Regions from separate parts of the Massilia sp. TSP1-1-2 genome, predicted to be linked through region 2. Evidence: riboswitches for the same ligand, from Rfam matches in the RefSeq annotation. Region 2 holds a riboswitch; the other holds the start of a gene.

Region 1 (7,717 bases), on a different contig from region 2:
CGTTGTCGAAGAATTCAGCATAGATAACATCAGCAGGCAATACAATACGGTGAAATTGCACATCACTGTGTCTTCCGGAGAAACAATGGAATCCCTGTCCGACAATCTGGCTGATCTGTTCGTCTTCGTCAAAGTCGTGGAACTGAAAAGCTTCTCGGAAGCGGCGCGCGCGAGCGGCTCCACCAAGTCGACCGTGAGCAAGCAGGTGCGCCGGCTGGAAGATACGCTGGGCGCCAAACTGCTCAACCGCACCACGCGCCGCTTGGCGCTTACCGAAGTGGGCCAATTGGCGTACCAGCATGGCTTGCGCATTGTTGAAGAAACGGCCGCCCTGCGCGGCTCGGTCGAAGGCATGCAGGCCACGCCGCGCGGGCACTTGCGGGTCACGACCTCGGTCGCCTTCGGCAATTTGCACCTGAGCCGGCTGATCGGGCAGTTCCTGAACCTGTATCCGGATATCAGTGTCGCGCTCACGCTCAGCGACCGCTATGTCGATATCGTTGAAGAGGGCTTCGACGTCGCTATCCGGCTTACCAGCACGCCGATTGACAGTTTTGTCGCGCGGCGCCTGGCGCCAATTGCCTATGTGGTGTGCGCTTCGCCAGCGTACCTGGCCAGCCATGCGTCCGTTGCCACCCTTGCGGATCTGGCCTCGCACAACTGCATGGTCAATGGCCTGGCGCGCGACGCCATCTGGCGTTTCGCGCGCGATGGCCAGGTCAGCGACGTGAAGGTCACGGGACGGTTTGCCGTCAACAGCAGCGAATCGCTGCGCCGGGCGGTGCTTGACGGTATCGGCATCGGCTTGCTGCCGACCTTCGCCATCGCCGACGACCTGCGCGCCGGCCATCTCAACGTCCTTCTGCCCGGGTACAGCATCGAAGGCACGTTCGGAAACAGCATTCATGCGATTTTTTTGCCGAGCAAATTTGTCGCGCCCAAGATGCGTGTCTTCGTCGACTTCCTGCTTACCCGCTTCAAGGACGAAGAGCACTGGAGCCGCACACCGGCCGATGAGCCGGGACAGCCGTGGTAAGGACCGTTCTGCACAGGCATGCCATGCATCGACAGCTGGCAAACACGGCATGTGATAAAATCACTATTCGCTAGGGGTCCTGGAACGCACGTTCCGGGTGAGAGATACCCTCCGTACCTGATCTGGATAATGCCAGCGAAGGAAAGCGCAAGGTTGCAAGTCGTCCCTCCTTTGTCCTTCCCCCACGCGCGTCATTCCAGCTCTTTTTTTAAGCACGGCACCGGCACGCCCGGTGCGTAACAAGAGCCATTATGTCATCGCCAAACTTGAAGCAAACCCTCCTCGCCCTGGCCATCTGCCAGGCGTTCACCTTGCCGGCGCACGCGCAAGACAGCACCCAGGCCATGGCCGAAGTAGTCGTCACCGGCAGCAAATTCGTCGCCACCGACCGCGCCAGCGTGGCCGGCTTTTCCGAAACGTCGCTGATGCAAACGCCGGCCTCGGTGGTCTCGATTGGCCGCGAGCAGATGCAGGACCTGGGCATTCGCAATGCCACCGACGCCATGCGCTTCGACGCGAGCGTGAGCGATTCGTATAATGCAGTGGGCTACGCCGAGATGTTCTCGATCCGCGGCTTCAAGCTCGATAACGCCTCGAGCTACCGCAAGGATGGCCTGGTCATCTCGGGCGACGCCCAGATCCCGCTTGAAAACAAGGAACGCATCGAAGTTCTCAAAGGCATCGCCGGCTTGCAGGCCGGCGTAACCGGCCCTGGCGGCATCGTCAACTACGCCGTCAAGCGCCCCACCAACACCGCCCTGCGCTCGGCCACGATGGAATTGCGCGAGCGCGGCACCGCTTACGGCAGCGTGGACCTGGGCGGGCGCTTTGCGGACAAGCGCTTCGGCTACCGCTTCAACGCGGCCGCCGAAAACCTGAAGTCTTACGTCAAGGGCGCCGACGGCCAGCGCCAGTTTATCTCGGCCGCGTTCGACTGGCAGATTTCGCCGCAGGCGCTGGTGCAGCTCGACATGGACTACCAGCACAAGTCGCAGCTCACGGCACCTGGCTACCAGCTCATTCGCGGCACCGAACTGCCGTCGCACGTTTCGCCATCGATGCTGCTCAATGACCAGCCGTGGGCCAAGCCGGTCGACACCCGCACCAGCAACGTCGGCCTGCGTTTCGAATACAAGTTCAGCGACGCCTGGCGCGCCACGCTGGCCGCCAACCGCCACAGCTTCAAGCGCGACGACTACACCGCCTTCCCCTACGGCTGCAGCGAAGAAGGCAAAGGCTTCTATCCGGGCTACTGCTCCAATGGCGACTACGACGTCTACGATTACCAGAGCGCGGGCGAGCGCAAAAATCCGTTCGCCAGCCAGGCGCTGTTGCAAGGCAAATTCGCCAGCGGCAGCGTGCAGCACGAACTCACGCTCGGCTACGCCGACATGGAGCGCAGCGACTATTACGGCGACTATGTCTACGACTACGCTGGTGCGAGCAACATCTACAAGAACGTGATCGTGCCGCCGGCGCCGGGCAACCCAGGCACCGGGCCGGTCACGGAGCGCAACCACGACGTGGAGCGCTCGCTGATCGTCCAGGATGTGCTCACGCTCACGCCCCAGCTCAAGGTGCATGCGGGCCTGCGCCACGTGGCGGTCAAGCGCAACGCCAACGTCGACACCAGTTTTAACCTGCCGAACCTGTCGCTGGTCTACAACCCGAATCGGGACTGGATGGTCTACGGCACCGTCGCGCACGGCATGGAGCATGGCGGTGAAGCGGAGTTCGGCACCAAGAACTACCCCGACGTACTGGCGCCGAGCCGCTCGCGGCAAATTGAAATCGGCGCCAAGGGCGTGGTCAGCAGCATGCTGACCCTTTCCGGCGCGCTGTTCCAGATCAAGCGCGGCAACGAATTCACCAGCACCGACAATTACTTCGTACGGGGCGGTACGCAGACCCACCGCGGGCTCGAACTGGGCGCCCAGGGCAACGCCACCAGCGCGCTGAAATACAGCCTGTCGCTCACCGCGCTCAACATGCTGATCGACGGCACCGGCAACGCGGCCTTCGACGGCAAGCGCACCGCCAACGTGGCGGCCTTCAAGTCGGCAGCCGTGCTGGAATATGCGGTGCCGTCGGTGGCCGGACTGAAGGTCAATGGCGTGTGGACCTATTCGGGCAAAAAAGCCTTTGACGCGGCGAACACGGTGTTTGTGCCCGGCTACCATGTACTGGGCCTGGGGACGGCGTATGCCACGCGCATCGGCGGCGTGGCCACGGTGATTCGCCTGAACGTGGACAACGTGACCGACAAGTTCTACTGGCGCGACGCCACCCCGGAACTGGGCGGCTACCTGTTCCCGGGCGCGCCGCGCACGGCAAGACTGTCGGCGCAGTTCGACTTTTAAGCGGGATTGATCAGGCGGCCGGCCTGCAGCACCCTCTGGTGCAGGCTGCCGCTCACCAGCAGGTACGGTATGGCGCGCTGCTGGAGATTCTCGATTAGCAGAGCATGCACGCTCTGGCGCACTTGCTCCGATTCGCGCTGCAGGCCGTCGGCCTGCCACGGGCTGTCAAGTGCCGTCACCAGCGTGAATGCATAGTCGTGGCGGCGCTCGAGCAGCGCCAGCTGCGCATCCACCCTCCCCCAATACCAGCGGCTGTAGACGCCCGTCATCAAGGGCGTCGTGTCGCAAAACAGAAAGCGCGAAGCTTTCGCGCAGGCGGCGTCTTCGCGTTCCATCTGCGTGCGCGCGATGCCATACTGGTCGCTTTCGTCAGGCACGCGCGCGTGGATGTCGACAAAATCGCGCAGGTATTCGGGCACCCACAGCGTGTTGTACTGAAAGGCCAGAGCATGGGCCAGAGTCGATTTTCCGGACGATTCCGCGCCCAAAATGGCGACCCGTTTTACATCGCTCATGCCGGCTCGCGCGCGGCGTCGCGCTGCCAGGCGACCAGGCCTATGCCGGCCAGCACCACGAACAGCGCGTACAGAACGGCGGTCAGCGCCAGGCCCTTGTAGACGTACAGGCCGACGTACAAAATATCGACGATGATCCAGACGGTCCAGTTCTCCACTTTTTTACGCGATAGCAGGACCTGGCCAACCAGACTGCCGGCGGTAAGAAAGCCGTCGATGTGGGGGACGTCGGTGTCGGTGTAACGCGCGAGGAAGACGGACAGGATGGCAAAGCCGATTGCCCAGCCGATGGCGCAGTAAACCAGGCTTTTGGGCGTGCAGCTTGTTACGGCCAGCGGCGCGCGCGCGGCGCCGCCATGCAGCCATTGGTACCAGCCCCATACCGATACAACGATGAACACGCCCTGCAGGCCCATGTCGCCGTACAGCCTTGCGTCGTAGAAGACGACGGCGTAGGTGGCCGAGGAGACGATGGCGAACAGCCAGGCCCAATGCAGCTGACGGATGTTCAGGACCACGGTCATGACCGACAGGACAAAGGAGATCAGTTCGAGGGGCGTGGTGGTAAAAAGGCCAAGCAGGTCGATGGGGGTATTCATTCGGGAAGGAGCGCAGGGATGGAGCGCTATTGTACTGAATGGTGAAGCTGGCACTGAACTAATTGTTACAGGTCGGACGAGCGCACGTGCCTTCCAACACGGGCCGCGGGCGGCTCTGAATGGTGAAGCTGGTACTGAACTAATTGTTACACGATGGCTTGTCGTAGGTCGGATAAGCGCAAGCGCAATCCGACACGGGCCGTCGGCGGCTCATGTCGGATTGCGCTTGCGCTTATCCGACCTACGTTGTGCAGCATCCTCGCGACGTGAAATTACTTCTTCGGATACTTGATCGTCATTTCCTTGAGCAGGTTGTCGGCGTGATCGATCTCCTTCATCACCCACAGCATGTACCGGATATCGACATGAATGGCGCGCGTGATGCCGCTGTCGAAGTACCAGTCCTTGGTGATCGACTCATAGGTCGAATCGAAGTTCAGGCCAACCAGTTCGCCGCGCTTGTTCATGACGGCGGAACCGGAATTGCCGCCCGTGGTATCGGCACTCGACAGGAAATTGACCGGCACCGTCCCCAGCGCAGCATCCTTGAACACGCCGTAGCGCTTTTGCTTGACGGCGTCGAGCAGCGGCTGCGGTGCAATGAAAGGATGCACGTTGGTGTGCTTCTCGGCGATCCCTTCCAGGGTCGAAAACGGCCCCTTGACCAGGCCGTCGCGCGGCGAGTAAGGCGACACGGTGCCGAACGTCACGCGCAGCGTCGAATTGGCATCCGGGTACACCGGTTTGCCCTGCGTCTTTTTGTACGCGATCAGCGCCAACATGTATTGCGGCACCACGCGTTCCATGTTGCCGTCGATTTCCTTGCGCCGGTCTTCCAGCGCCATGTTCGCTTCATGCAGCTTGACGGCCAGCTTGATGAACGCGTCGTCCGACTTGACGAAGGCATCGGCATCCTTGTTCATCCACGCCAGGCGCTTGGCGGTGTCGCCAAGTTCCGACTGCTTGTACAAAGCGGCCACCGCGCCCGGCGCAGGCAGCAAGGAATCCACGCCTTGCGGATGCATGTTGGAAGGCAGCTTGGCGTAGCGGGCCAGCGACGCGCCAAAGCGCGCCTCGTCAACCCGCGCATCATACGACTGCTCCAGGCGTGCCAGGCGCGCCTTGATGAACGACAGGTCGCGTTCCTGGTAGCCGCTTTCGCGCTTGGCGTCGGGTTTTTGCTTTTCCAGCGCCAGGCGGTACAGCGTGGCGGCGCTCTTGAGCAAGTCGCTTTTGGATGCCACCGCCGCGCCGAACTCTTCGTTCTGCAGCGTGATGTCGGAGGCGATCAGTGCATCGAGTTCGGCCAGCATGGTGCCCGACACGCCGCCCGTTGCGCCCTGCTTGCCGATCCAGGTACGAAACTCGGCGTCTTGCGCGTCCTTGATGGCGGCGATGTCCTTGCGCTTGAAGCCGTCGAGCAGGCCCTGGGTTTTCTTGAGCACGTTGTTGATGCTCTTGACCACGCTGGCATAGCGCACTTCGCTGCCGCCTTTGCTGGACGCGGCGATCACTTCAAGGTCGGCCTGCATGTCGGCCACGCGCACCGGAAAACTCACGTCGCGCACAAAACGGATTTCGGTGGGCAGCTTGTAGCGGCTGGTGCGGCCCGGGTAGCCGGCCAGCAGGATCGGGTCGCCGGCCTTCAAGCCTTCGGCCGAGACGACCAGGAAATCCTTTGATTTGAACGGCACATTGTCGGGCGACGGATCGGCCGGACGGCCATCCTTGCCGACGTAGGCGCGCAGGAAGGAGAAGTCGCCGGTCTGGCGCGGCCACTCGAAGTTGTCGACGTCGCCGCCAAATTCGCCAATCATGTCGGACGGCGCATACACCAGGCGCACATCGCGGATCATCATCTGGCGGATGCGGTAGTACTCAAGGCCGCGGTGAAAGCTCGGCACCGAGCAGCGGTAAGCCTTGTCAGTCTCGCATTCGGCGATCAAGGCCTTCACGCGCGAAGCGACTTCTTCGTAGCGCGCGCGGCCCGACATACCAGGGGTCAAGCCCTTGAGCACGCGGTCGGTGACGTTTTCCAGCTTGTCGGTCACGTACACGCGCAGGTTCGGGCCGCCCGGCAGTTCGGCCGCGCGCGTGGTGGCCAGAAAACCTTTCGCGATCAGGTTGTTCGCGGGCGTCGAGTTGCGCTGGATGGCGTCGTAGCCGCAGTGGTGGTTGGTGACGACCAGGCCATCGCCGGAGACGAACGATGCCGAGCAACCGCCGGTGGAGACGATGGCGCTCATCGGATGCTTGGAAAGGTCAGCCAGTTTTTCAGCCGGGATGGTAATCCCGATGCGTTTCAATTCGGCTTTCAGTTGCGGCAGCTGGTGTGGCTGCCACTGGCCTTCATCGGCGTTCGCGGTAGCGAAGACGCTTAACAAGGCGACGGGCAATGCGATGGATTTCAACAAGATATACCCCAAAAATAAATGCAAGCGGGGAGTATATCGTTGTTAGTGAGCGAGGGAAATTAATTTGAATCGGGGCGTATTGACGCCTTACAGCGTGCTGATGCTGGCGGGTGTTGCGCATGCTTTGAGAACATGAGGCTGAGCGGAAAAAGCTTTGACCGGTAACTGGAGCAACATCGGTACATCGGCAACATGATCAGCATCAGCAGCCTCAGCAGCCTCAGCAGCCTCAGCAGCCTCAGCAGTATGTGCAGCATGTTCGACGCCAGCTACATCGTCCTCGCGGGGACCCATGTAAAAGTTGCTCAGTTGAACCGTTCCATGGGTCCCCGCGTTCGCGAGGACGATGTGGGTTTGGGGGTTCGCAAAAACATCCGGTTATCTGTTGCGGCGATGGGCGACACTTCCTTTCCAACAACCCCGCTGCATTTCAAAGTGTCCGGAACCGGACACTCCCCTGCACAGGCGGGCATTTTTCGGCCCCATACCCCCCCTCGCCCCTTGGCAGCGGCTGGCACAGCGCTTGCTATACCACCCGCATGGATATCCCAATCACCCCCGCCACCCTCCAGCGCCGCCGTCGCCTCACCATGCTGACCGGCGCCCTCGTACTGACCGCGCTGTGCGCCAGCGCGTGGGGCGTGAACCGCATCCTGCGCCCAAGCGTCAACGCCGCGGACATCCGCGTGGCCGAGGTGCGCCTGGGCGACATCGCCAACACCATCAACGCCGCCGGCGTCGTCATCCCGATGCACGAAGAACTGGTCACCAGCCCGATCCAGAGCCGCGTGGC
Region 2 (7,717 bases):
GGTCTTCATGGTCGGTCTCCGGGAAAGGTCGTCAATACAGCCCTACAGTTTAGCAAGTTGCTCGCGCAATTTGGCAAGTGTTGCTGAAAAATTGACGAGCCGCTCGTTTTCCTGCGCCACCACGGCCGCCGGCGCGCGCGCGACAAAGCTCTCATTGCCCAGTTTGGCGTTGACCTTGGCAATTTCGCCGTCGATGCGGACGATTTCCTTGCCGATCCGCTCGCGCTCGGCGGCCACGTCGATCTCGACCTTGAGCATCAGCTTGGTGGTGCCGACCACCGACACGGGCGCCGGCGAATCCGGCAGCGCATCGACGATGTTCACTTCCGACAGCTTGCCCAGCGAGGCAATATAGGGCGCGAACGATTCCAGGCGCGCGCGCTCAAGCGGATCGTGGGCCTCGATAAACAGCGGCACGCGCACCGAGGGCGCCAATTGCATTTCGCTGCGCAAGTTGCGCGGAACGTCCGTCAGCGCTTTGAGTTCGCCCATCCAGGCTTCGGCCGCTTCATCGATCAGCGCGCTGTCGGCAATAGGATACGGCTGCAGCATGATTGAGCCAGAATCTGTATCAAGTTGCTTGCCCGCCAACGGGGCGATGGTTTGCCACAACGCTTCGGTGACGAACGGCATCAGCGGATGCGTCAGTCGCAGCGCCACTTCCAGCACGCGCAGCAGCGTGTTGCGGGTAGCTTGCTGCTGCGCCGGCGTTCCCTGCGAGACCTGGACTTTGGACACTTCCAGGTACCAGTCGCAATACTCGGTCCAGACAAACTTGTAGATGGCCGCGGCGATATTGTCGAAGCGGTAATCCGCGAAGCCTTTCGCCACCTCCAGTTCAACCCGCTGCAGCATCGACAGGATCCAGCGGTCGGCCAGCGACAAGGCCGCGTCGTTCGGCGTGCAATCGTGGCCTTCGGTATTCATCAGCACGAACTTGGTCGCATTCCACATCTTGTTGCAAAAGTTGCGGTTGCCTTCGCAGCGGCCCAGGTCAAAGTTGATGTTGCGGCCAAGCGAAGCGTAGCTGGCCATCGTGAAGCGCACGGCGTCGGTGCCATACGGCGCGATGCCCGCCGGGAATTCCTTGCGCGTAGCCTTGGCGATTTTTTCCGCGTCGCGCGGGTTCATCAGGCCGGTGGTGCGCTTGGCCACCAGCGACTCAAGATCGATGCCGTCGATCAAATCGATTGGGTCCAGCGTGTTGCCTTTCGACTTGGACATTTTCTGGCCGCTTGCGTCGCGCACCAGGCCGTGCACATACACGGTTTCAAACGGCACCTTGCCGGTGAAGTGGGCGGTCATCATGACCATGCGCGCAACCCAGAAAAAGATGATGTCAAAGCCCGTCACCAGCACGGAAGAGGGCAGGAACATCTTCATGTCCGGCGTTTCCTCTGGCCAGCCCATGGTCGAGAACGGCACCAGCGCGGACGAGAACCAGGTGTCGAGCACGTCGTCGTCGCGCCGCAGCGGCGCCGTCACGCCGGCGGCGAGCGCCTTGGCGGTGGCTTCGGCCTCGGTCTTGGCCACGAAAATATTGCCGGCGTCGTCGTACCAGGCCGGGATCTGGTGGCCCCACCACAGTTGGCGCGAGATGCACCAGTCCTGGATGTTGTTGAGCCACTGGTTGTAGGTCGTGCTCCAGTTTTCCGGAACAAACTTGACTTCATCATTCGCCACTTTTTCCAGCGCCACTTCGGCAATCGACTTGCCTGGAAAGAAAGTGCCTTCCGGCGCAGGTTTGCTCATTGCCACGAACCACTGGTCGGTCAGCATCGGTTCGATGACCACGCCAGTGCGGTCGCCCCGCGGCACCATCAGCTTGTGCGGCTTGACCTCGACCAGGAAACCCTGGGCGTCGAGGTCGGCCACGATTTGCTTGCGCGCAGCGAAGCGGTCCATGCCGCGGTAGGCGGCGGGAGCGGCATCGCTGATCCTGGCGTCGAGCGTGAGCACCTCGATCATCGGCAGCTTGTTGCGCTGGCCGACCTGGTAATCGTTGAAATCATGGGCCGGGGTAATCTTGACGCAACCGGTGCCGAATGCCTTGTCGGCGTATTCGTCGGCGATCAGGGGGATTTCGCGGTCCGATAACGGTAACTTGAGCATCTTGCCGACCATCGCGCTGTAGCGCTCGTCGGTCGGGTCGACCGCCACGGCAACGTCGCCGAGCATGGTTTCAGGGCGCGTGGTGGCCACCGTGATGGCGCCGCCGCCGTCGGCCAGCGGGTAGCGGATGTACCACATGAAGCCGTCTTCTTCTTCCGACACCACTTCCAGGTCCGACACGGCGGTGCCCAGTTTCGGGTCCCAATTGACCAGGCGCTTGCCGCGGTAAATCAAGCCTTGTTCGAACAGGCGCACGAAGACATCGGTGACAACCTTCGAGCGTGGCTCATCCATCGTGAAATATTCGCGCGCCCAGTCGGGGGAGGTGCCCATGCGGCGCATCTGGCCGGTAATGATGTTGCCCGATTTCTCCTTCCACTCCCACACTTTCTCGACGAATTTCTCGCGGCCGAGGTCGTGGCGCGAGATTTTCTGCGCATCGAGCTGGCGTTCGACGACGATCTGGGTGGCGATGCCCGCATGGTCGGTGCCCGGAATCCACGCGGTATTAAAGCCGCGCATACGGTAGTAGCGGGTCAGGCCATCCATGATGGTCTGGTTGAAGGCGTGGCCCATGTGCAAGGTGCCGGTGACGTTCGGCGGCGGCAACTGGATCGAGAAGGATGGCTTGGCAGCATCTTGGGTGGCGGCAAAGTAACCGCGCTGTTCCCACTCGGTGCGCCAGAACTGTTCAATGTCGGCTGGCTCGAAAGACTTGGCTAATTCCATGGTTTTATCGTGTAATTTTTGCGAAAGGAACCATTATAGTAGGACTGCCATCGGTCAACGCTGCAGCGCAAAAAAAAGTCCCCCAAAGCGGCCCGTACGCTTGCCTCCACCCTGTTTCCTCTGTTGCCAGTACACCAGGATCAGACCACTTTTGCCGTTTTGCAAAAGTGGTCTGACCCTGGTGTACAGGCAACGAGCTTCCCTGGGGAAAGGCAGGGATGTGGGAATTTCTATAGTGCCATGGATGCATGCGGTTATAATGCATTCCGCTGCCGCAAGGTGGCACACACGCTAGGGGTCCTGCAAGTCGCAATGTTGCGATGCGCGGGTGAGAAACACCCTCTGAACCTGATCTGGATAATGCCAGCGAAGGGAAGCTTGTGAGCGGCACGCTTGCCTTCCAGGGACGCGTGCCGCTCCTGTCTTCTTTTGCTGGCTCCTGCAAGCAAAAGGAGCCACATGAATGCCCCACTGAAGTTCGATTCCGCCACCGCCGTGGTGGACCAGGCCGCCATCACGCCGCTGCCCAATTCCCGCAAGATCTATGTCGAAGGCAGCCGGCCCGATATCCGCGTGCCGATGCGCGCCGTCAGCCAGGCCGATACGGCCGCCTCGTTCGGCGCTGAGCCCAATCCGCCCGTCTACCTGTACGACACCTCCGGCCCCTACTCGGACCCGCGCGCGGCGATCGATATCCGCTCGGGCCTGGCCGCGCCGCGCCTGCCTTGGATCGTCGAGCGCGGCGACACCGTTCAGCTCGACGGCCCCAGCTCGGCCTACGGGCGCGCCCGCCTGCAAGACGCCGAGCTGGCCAAGCTGCGCTTTCACCTGCACCGCACGCCGCGCCGCGCCAAGGCCGGCGCCAACGTCACCCAGATGCACTATGCGCGGCGCGGCATCGTCACGCCCGAAATGGAGTTCGTCGCGATCCGCGAAAACCTGCGGCGCCAGGAGTACCTGATCGAACTCGAAGCGTCCGGCCCGATGGGCAAGCGCACCGCCGCGCTGATGGGCCGCCAGCACCCGGGCCAGTCGTTCGGCGCCAGCATTCCAGATCTGATCACGCCCGAATTCGTGCGCGAGGAAATCGCGCGCGGCCGCGCCATCATCCCGGCCAACATCAACCACCCGGAAAGCGAGCCGATGATCATCGGGCGCAATTTCCTGGTCAAGATCAATGCCAATATCGGCAATTCGGCGGTGACGTCGTCGATCGGCGAGGAAGTGGAAAAAATGACCTGGGCCATCCGCTGGGGCGCCGACAATGTGATGGACCTGTCCACCGGCAAGCACATCCACGAAACGCGCGAATGGATCATCCGCAACAGCCCGGTCCCGATCGGCACGGTGCCCATTTACCAGGCGCTGGAAAAGGTCAACGGCAAGGCCGAAGACCTGACCTGGGAGATTTTCCGCGACACCCTGATCGAACAGGCCGAGCAGGGCGTCGATTACTTCACCATCCACGCCGGCGTGCTGCTGCGCTTCGTGCCGATGACGGCCAAGCGCCTGACCGGCATCGTCTCGCGCGGCGGCTCGATCATGGCCAAGTGGTGCCTGGCGCACCATAAGGAATCCTTTTTGTACACCCACTTCGAGGATATCTGCGAAATCATGAAGGCCTACGACGTCGCCTTCAGCTTGGGCGACGGCCTGCGCCCCGGTTCCATCTACGACGCCAACGATGAAGCCCAGCTGGCCGAACTGAAAACCCTGGGCGAACTGACCCAGGTCGCCTGGAAGCACGAAGTGCAGGTCATGATCGAAGGCCCCGGCCACGTGCCGATGCAGCTCATTAAAGAAAACATGGACCTGCAGCTCGAGCAGTGCGGCGAGGCGCCGTTCTACACGCTCGGCCCCCTGACAACCGATATTGCGCCCGGGTACGACCACATCACCTCGGGCATCGGCGCGGCGCAAATCGGCTGGTACGGTACCGCCATGCTGTGCTACGTGACGCCCAAGGAGCATCTGGGCCTGCCCAACAAGCAGGACGTCAAGGACGGCATCATCACCTACAAGATCGCGGCCCATGCGGCCGACCTGGCCAAGGGCCATCCGGGCGCGCAAATCCGCGACAACGCGCTGTCCAAGGCGCGCTTTGAATTTCGCTGGGACGACCAGTTCAACCTGGGCCTGGACCCGGACAAGGCGCGCGAATTTCACGACGAGACGCTGCCCAAGGATTCGGCCAAGGTGGCGCACTTTTGCTCGATGTGCGGCCCGCATTTCTGCTCGATGAAGATCACCCAGGAAGTGCGCGAATACGCCGCCGCCTTTGGCGTGAGCGAGGTCGACGCGCTCAAGCAGGGCATGGCAGTCAAAGCCATCGAGTTCGTGAAAAACGGCGCGCAACTGTACCGCAAGGCGTAACCATGATCGATATCGAAGTAAACGGCGAACCCAAAACCGTGGCCACCTGGATGACGCTGCAGGAACTGATCGAGCACCTCGCCGTGCCCAACCAGGCCGTGGCGCTGGCGGTCAACCGCAACGTGGTGCCGCGCCAGCTGTGGAAAATGCGGGTGCTGCTCGCGCAAGACAAAATTGACATCGTGCGCGCCATTGGCGGCGGCTGAAACCCATGGAGACAATCATGAAACAAGACGACATGCTGACCATCGCCGGCAAGGCTTACCGATCGCGCCTGCTGGTGGGCAGCGGCAAATACCGCGACCTGGCGCAAACGCGCGCGGCCACCGACGCGGCCGGCGCCGAGATCGTGACGGTGGCGATCCGGCGCGTGAACATCGGCCAGGACGTGAACGCGCCCAGCCTGCTCGACGTGCTGCCGCCCGACCAGTACACCATCCTGCCCAACACCGCCGGCTGCTACAACGCCAAGGATGCGGTCTATACGCTGCAAATGGCGCGCGAACTGCTCGGCGGGCGCAAACTGGTCAAGCTGGAAGTGCTGGGCGACGAAAAAACGCTGTTTCCGCACATGCCAGAAACGCTGCTGGCGGCCGAAACGCTGGTGCGCGACGGCTTTGACGTCATGGTCTACTGCAGCGACGACCCGATCCAGGCGCGCATCCTGGAAGGCATCGGCTGCGTGGCGATCATGCCGCTCGCGTCCCTGATCGGTTCGGGCATGGGCATCCTCAATCCGTGGAATTTGTCGCTGATTATCGAGCAGGCCAAGGTCCCGGTGCTGGTCGACGCCGGCGTGGGCACCGCGTCCGACGCGGCCATCGCCATGGAACTGGGGTGCGACGGGGTGCTGATGAATAGCGCCATCGCGCTCGCGCGCGACCCGGTGCGCATGGCCGGCGCCATGCGTCTTGCGGTGCAGGGCGGGCGTGAAGCGTTTCTAGCCGGGCGCATGCCGCGCCGCTTTGCCGCTTCGCCCTCGTCGCCCGTGGCCGGGCGCATGACGTGACGAGCGGGGGCACCTGCGTTTCGGTGCTGGTCTTTTCCGGCCTCGATCCTTCGGGCGGGGCCGGCATCGCGGCCGACCTGGCCGCCATCGCCGCGCACGGCGTGCACGCGCTGCCCATCATCACGGCGCTCACGGTGCAGGACCAGAACCGTGTGTATGGCGTCGAGCCGGTCGACAGCGCCATGCTGGGGCGCCAGGCCGACGCGTTGACGGGCGCGCTGCGCATCGACGCCGTCAAGATCGGCATCCCGGGCAGCGGCGCCAACGCTGAAGTCATCGCCCGCATCATCGCCCGCCTGCGTGAAAAGAACCCGCGCCTGCCCGTGGTGCTCGACCCGGTGCTGGCCAGCGGCCATGGCGACGCGCTCGCCGTGGGCGACGCGCGCGCCGCGCTGGCGCCGCTGCTGGCGCTGGCCACGCTGGTCGTGCCCAATCTGGCCGAGGCCGCGGCGCTTGACTGTTCGCCGTGCCCGCACGTGCTGGTCACCGGCGGCCACGGCGACGGCCCGTTCGTGATCAACCGCTATCTGGGCGCGGGCCACGGTCACCACGATCGACTCTGGCGCTGGCCGCGCCTGCCCGGCCAGTTTCACGGCAGCGGCTGCACGCTGGCCGCCGCCATCGCGGCCCGGCTGGCGCTGGGCGACGACATCGGCGCCGCGCTCGGCGCCGCCCAGGCCTTTGTGCACGCCACGCTGGCCGGGGCCTACAGCATCGGCCCCGGCCAGCGCATCCCGCGCCGCATCCAATCCTGGACCCCAAGCTTGGACCCTGAACCCGGAATCGATCGATGGTAAATACTATGCAAGGCCTGTACCTGGTCACCCCCAACTGGGACGACACCGCAAAACTGCTGGCCTGTACCGAACGCGCGCTGGCCGCCGGCGCCGCCCTGGTCCAGTACCGCCACAAGCACGCCGGCGCCGAACTGCTGCGCCAGCAGGGCGCCGCCTTGCTGGCGCTGTGCCGCCGCTACCGCCGCCCGCTGGTCATCAACGACCATGTGGCGCTGTGCCTGACGCTCGACGCCGATGGCGTGCACGTGGGCGGCACCGATGTGTCGGTGGCCGAGGCCCGCGCCGCGCTGGGGCCCGACAAAATCGTCGGCGCTTCCTGCTACGGCGACCTGGCGCTGGCGCGCGAAGCCGAACGGGCCGGCGCCAGCTACGCCGCCTTCGGCGGTTTTTACCCGTCCACCGTCAAGCAGTACAGCGTCAGCACCGAGCCCGACATCGTGCTGCACGCGCGCGCCGCACTGGCCGTGCCGGTGGTGGTCATCGGCGGCATGACGAGCGCCAACGCCGCCCCGCTGGTCGAGCGCGGCGCGGCCCTGGTCGCGGCCATTACCAGTGTCTACATGGCCGACGATCCGGGGGCGGCCGTGCGCGCTTTCGACGCACTGTTCGCGCGCGCTGGACACAGGGCAACAATATAGGGCAAACTTCTGGCTCACCAACACGATGTAATCGAGGAAATCTTGCCCATGAGCGCCGC

The links. A riboswitch is a leader RNA that binds a small molecule or an ion and turns the genes downstream of it on or off. The one in region 2 is predicted to bind thiamine pyrophosphate.
Region 1: linked by a shared signal. The riboswitch ahead of ACP7BV_RS06730 (TonB-dependent siderophore receptor) and the one ahead of thiC (phosphomethylpyrimidine synthase ThiC) in region 2 are both predicted to bind thiamine pyrophosphate.

The regions. Positions count from the first base shown of each region.
Region 1 covers NZ_JAFCTU010000005.1:235,646-243,362, reverse strand. The annotation lists gene ACP7BV_RS06740 (hypothetical protein) at 1-61, opposite strand, end outside; gene ACP7BV_RS06735 (LysR family transcriptional regulator) at 86-1,036, shown strand; TPP riboswitch at 1,099-1,197, shown strand; gene ACP7BV_RS06730 (TonB-dependent siderophore receptor) at 1,288-3,396, shown strand; gene ACP7BV_RS06725 (AAA family ATPase) at 3,393-3,911, opposite strand; gene pnuC (nicotinamide riboside transporter PnuC) at 3,908-4,510, opposite strand; gene ACP7BV_RS06715 (S46 family peptidase) at 4,783-6,924, opposite strand; gene ACP7BV_RS06710 (efflux RND transporter periplasmic adaptor subunit) at 7,464-7,717, shown strand, end outside.
Region 2 covers NZ_JAFCTU010000018.1:5,134-12,850, reverse strand. The annotation lists gene ACP7BV_RS16140 (DUF2147 domain-containing protein) at 1-9, opposite strand, end outside; gene ACP7BV_RS16135 (valine--tRNA ligase) at 43-2,841, opposite strand; TPP riboswitch at 3,125-3,233, shown strand; gene thiC (phosphomethylpyrimidine synthase ThiC) at 3,301-5,214, shown strand; gene thiS (sulfur carrier protein ThiS) at 5,217-5,420, shown strand; gene ACP7BV_RS16120 (thiazole synthase) at 5,438-6,223, shown strand; gene thiD (bifunctional hydroxymethylpyrimidine kinase/phosphomethylpyrimidine kinase) at 6,220-7,020, shown strand; gene thiE (thiamine phosphate synthase) at 7,026-7,658, shown strand; gene ACP7BV_RS16105 (ANTAR domain-containing response regulator) at 7,707-7,717, shown strand, end outside.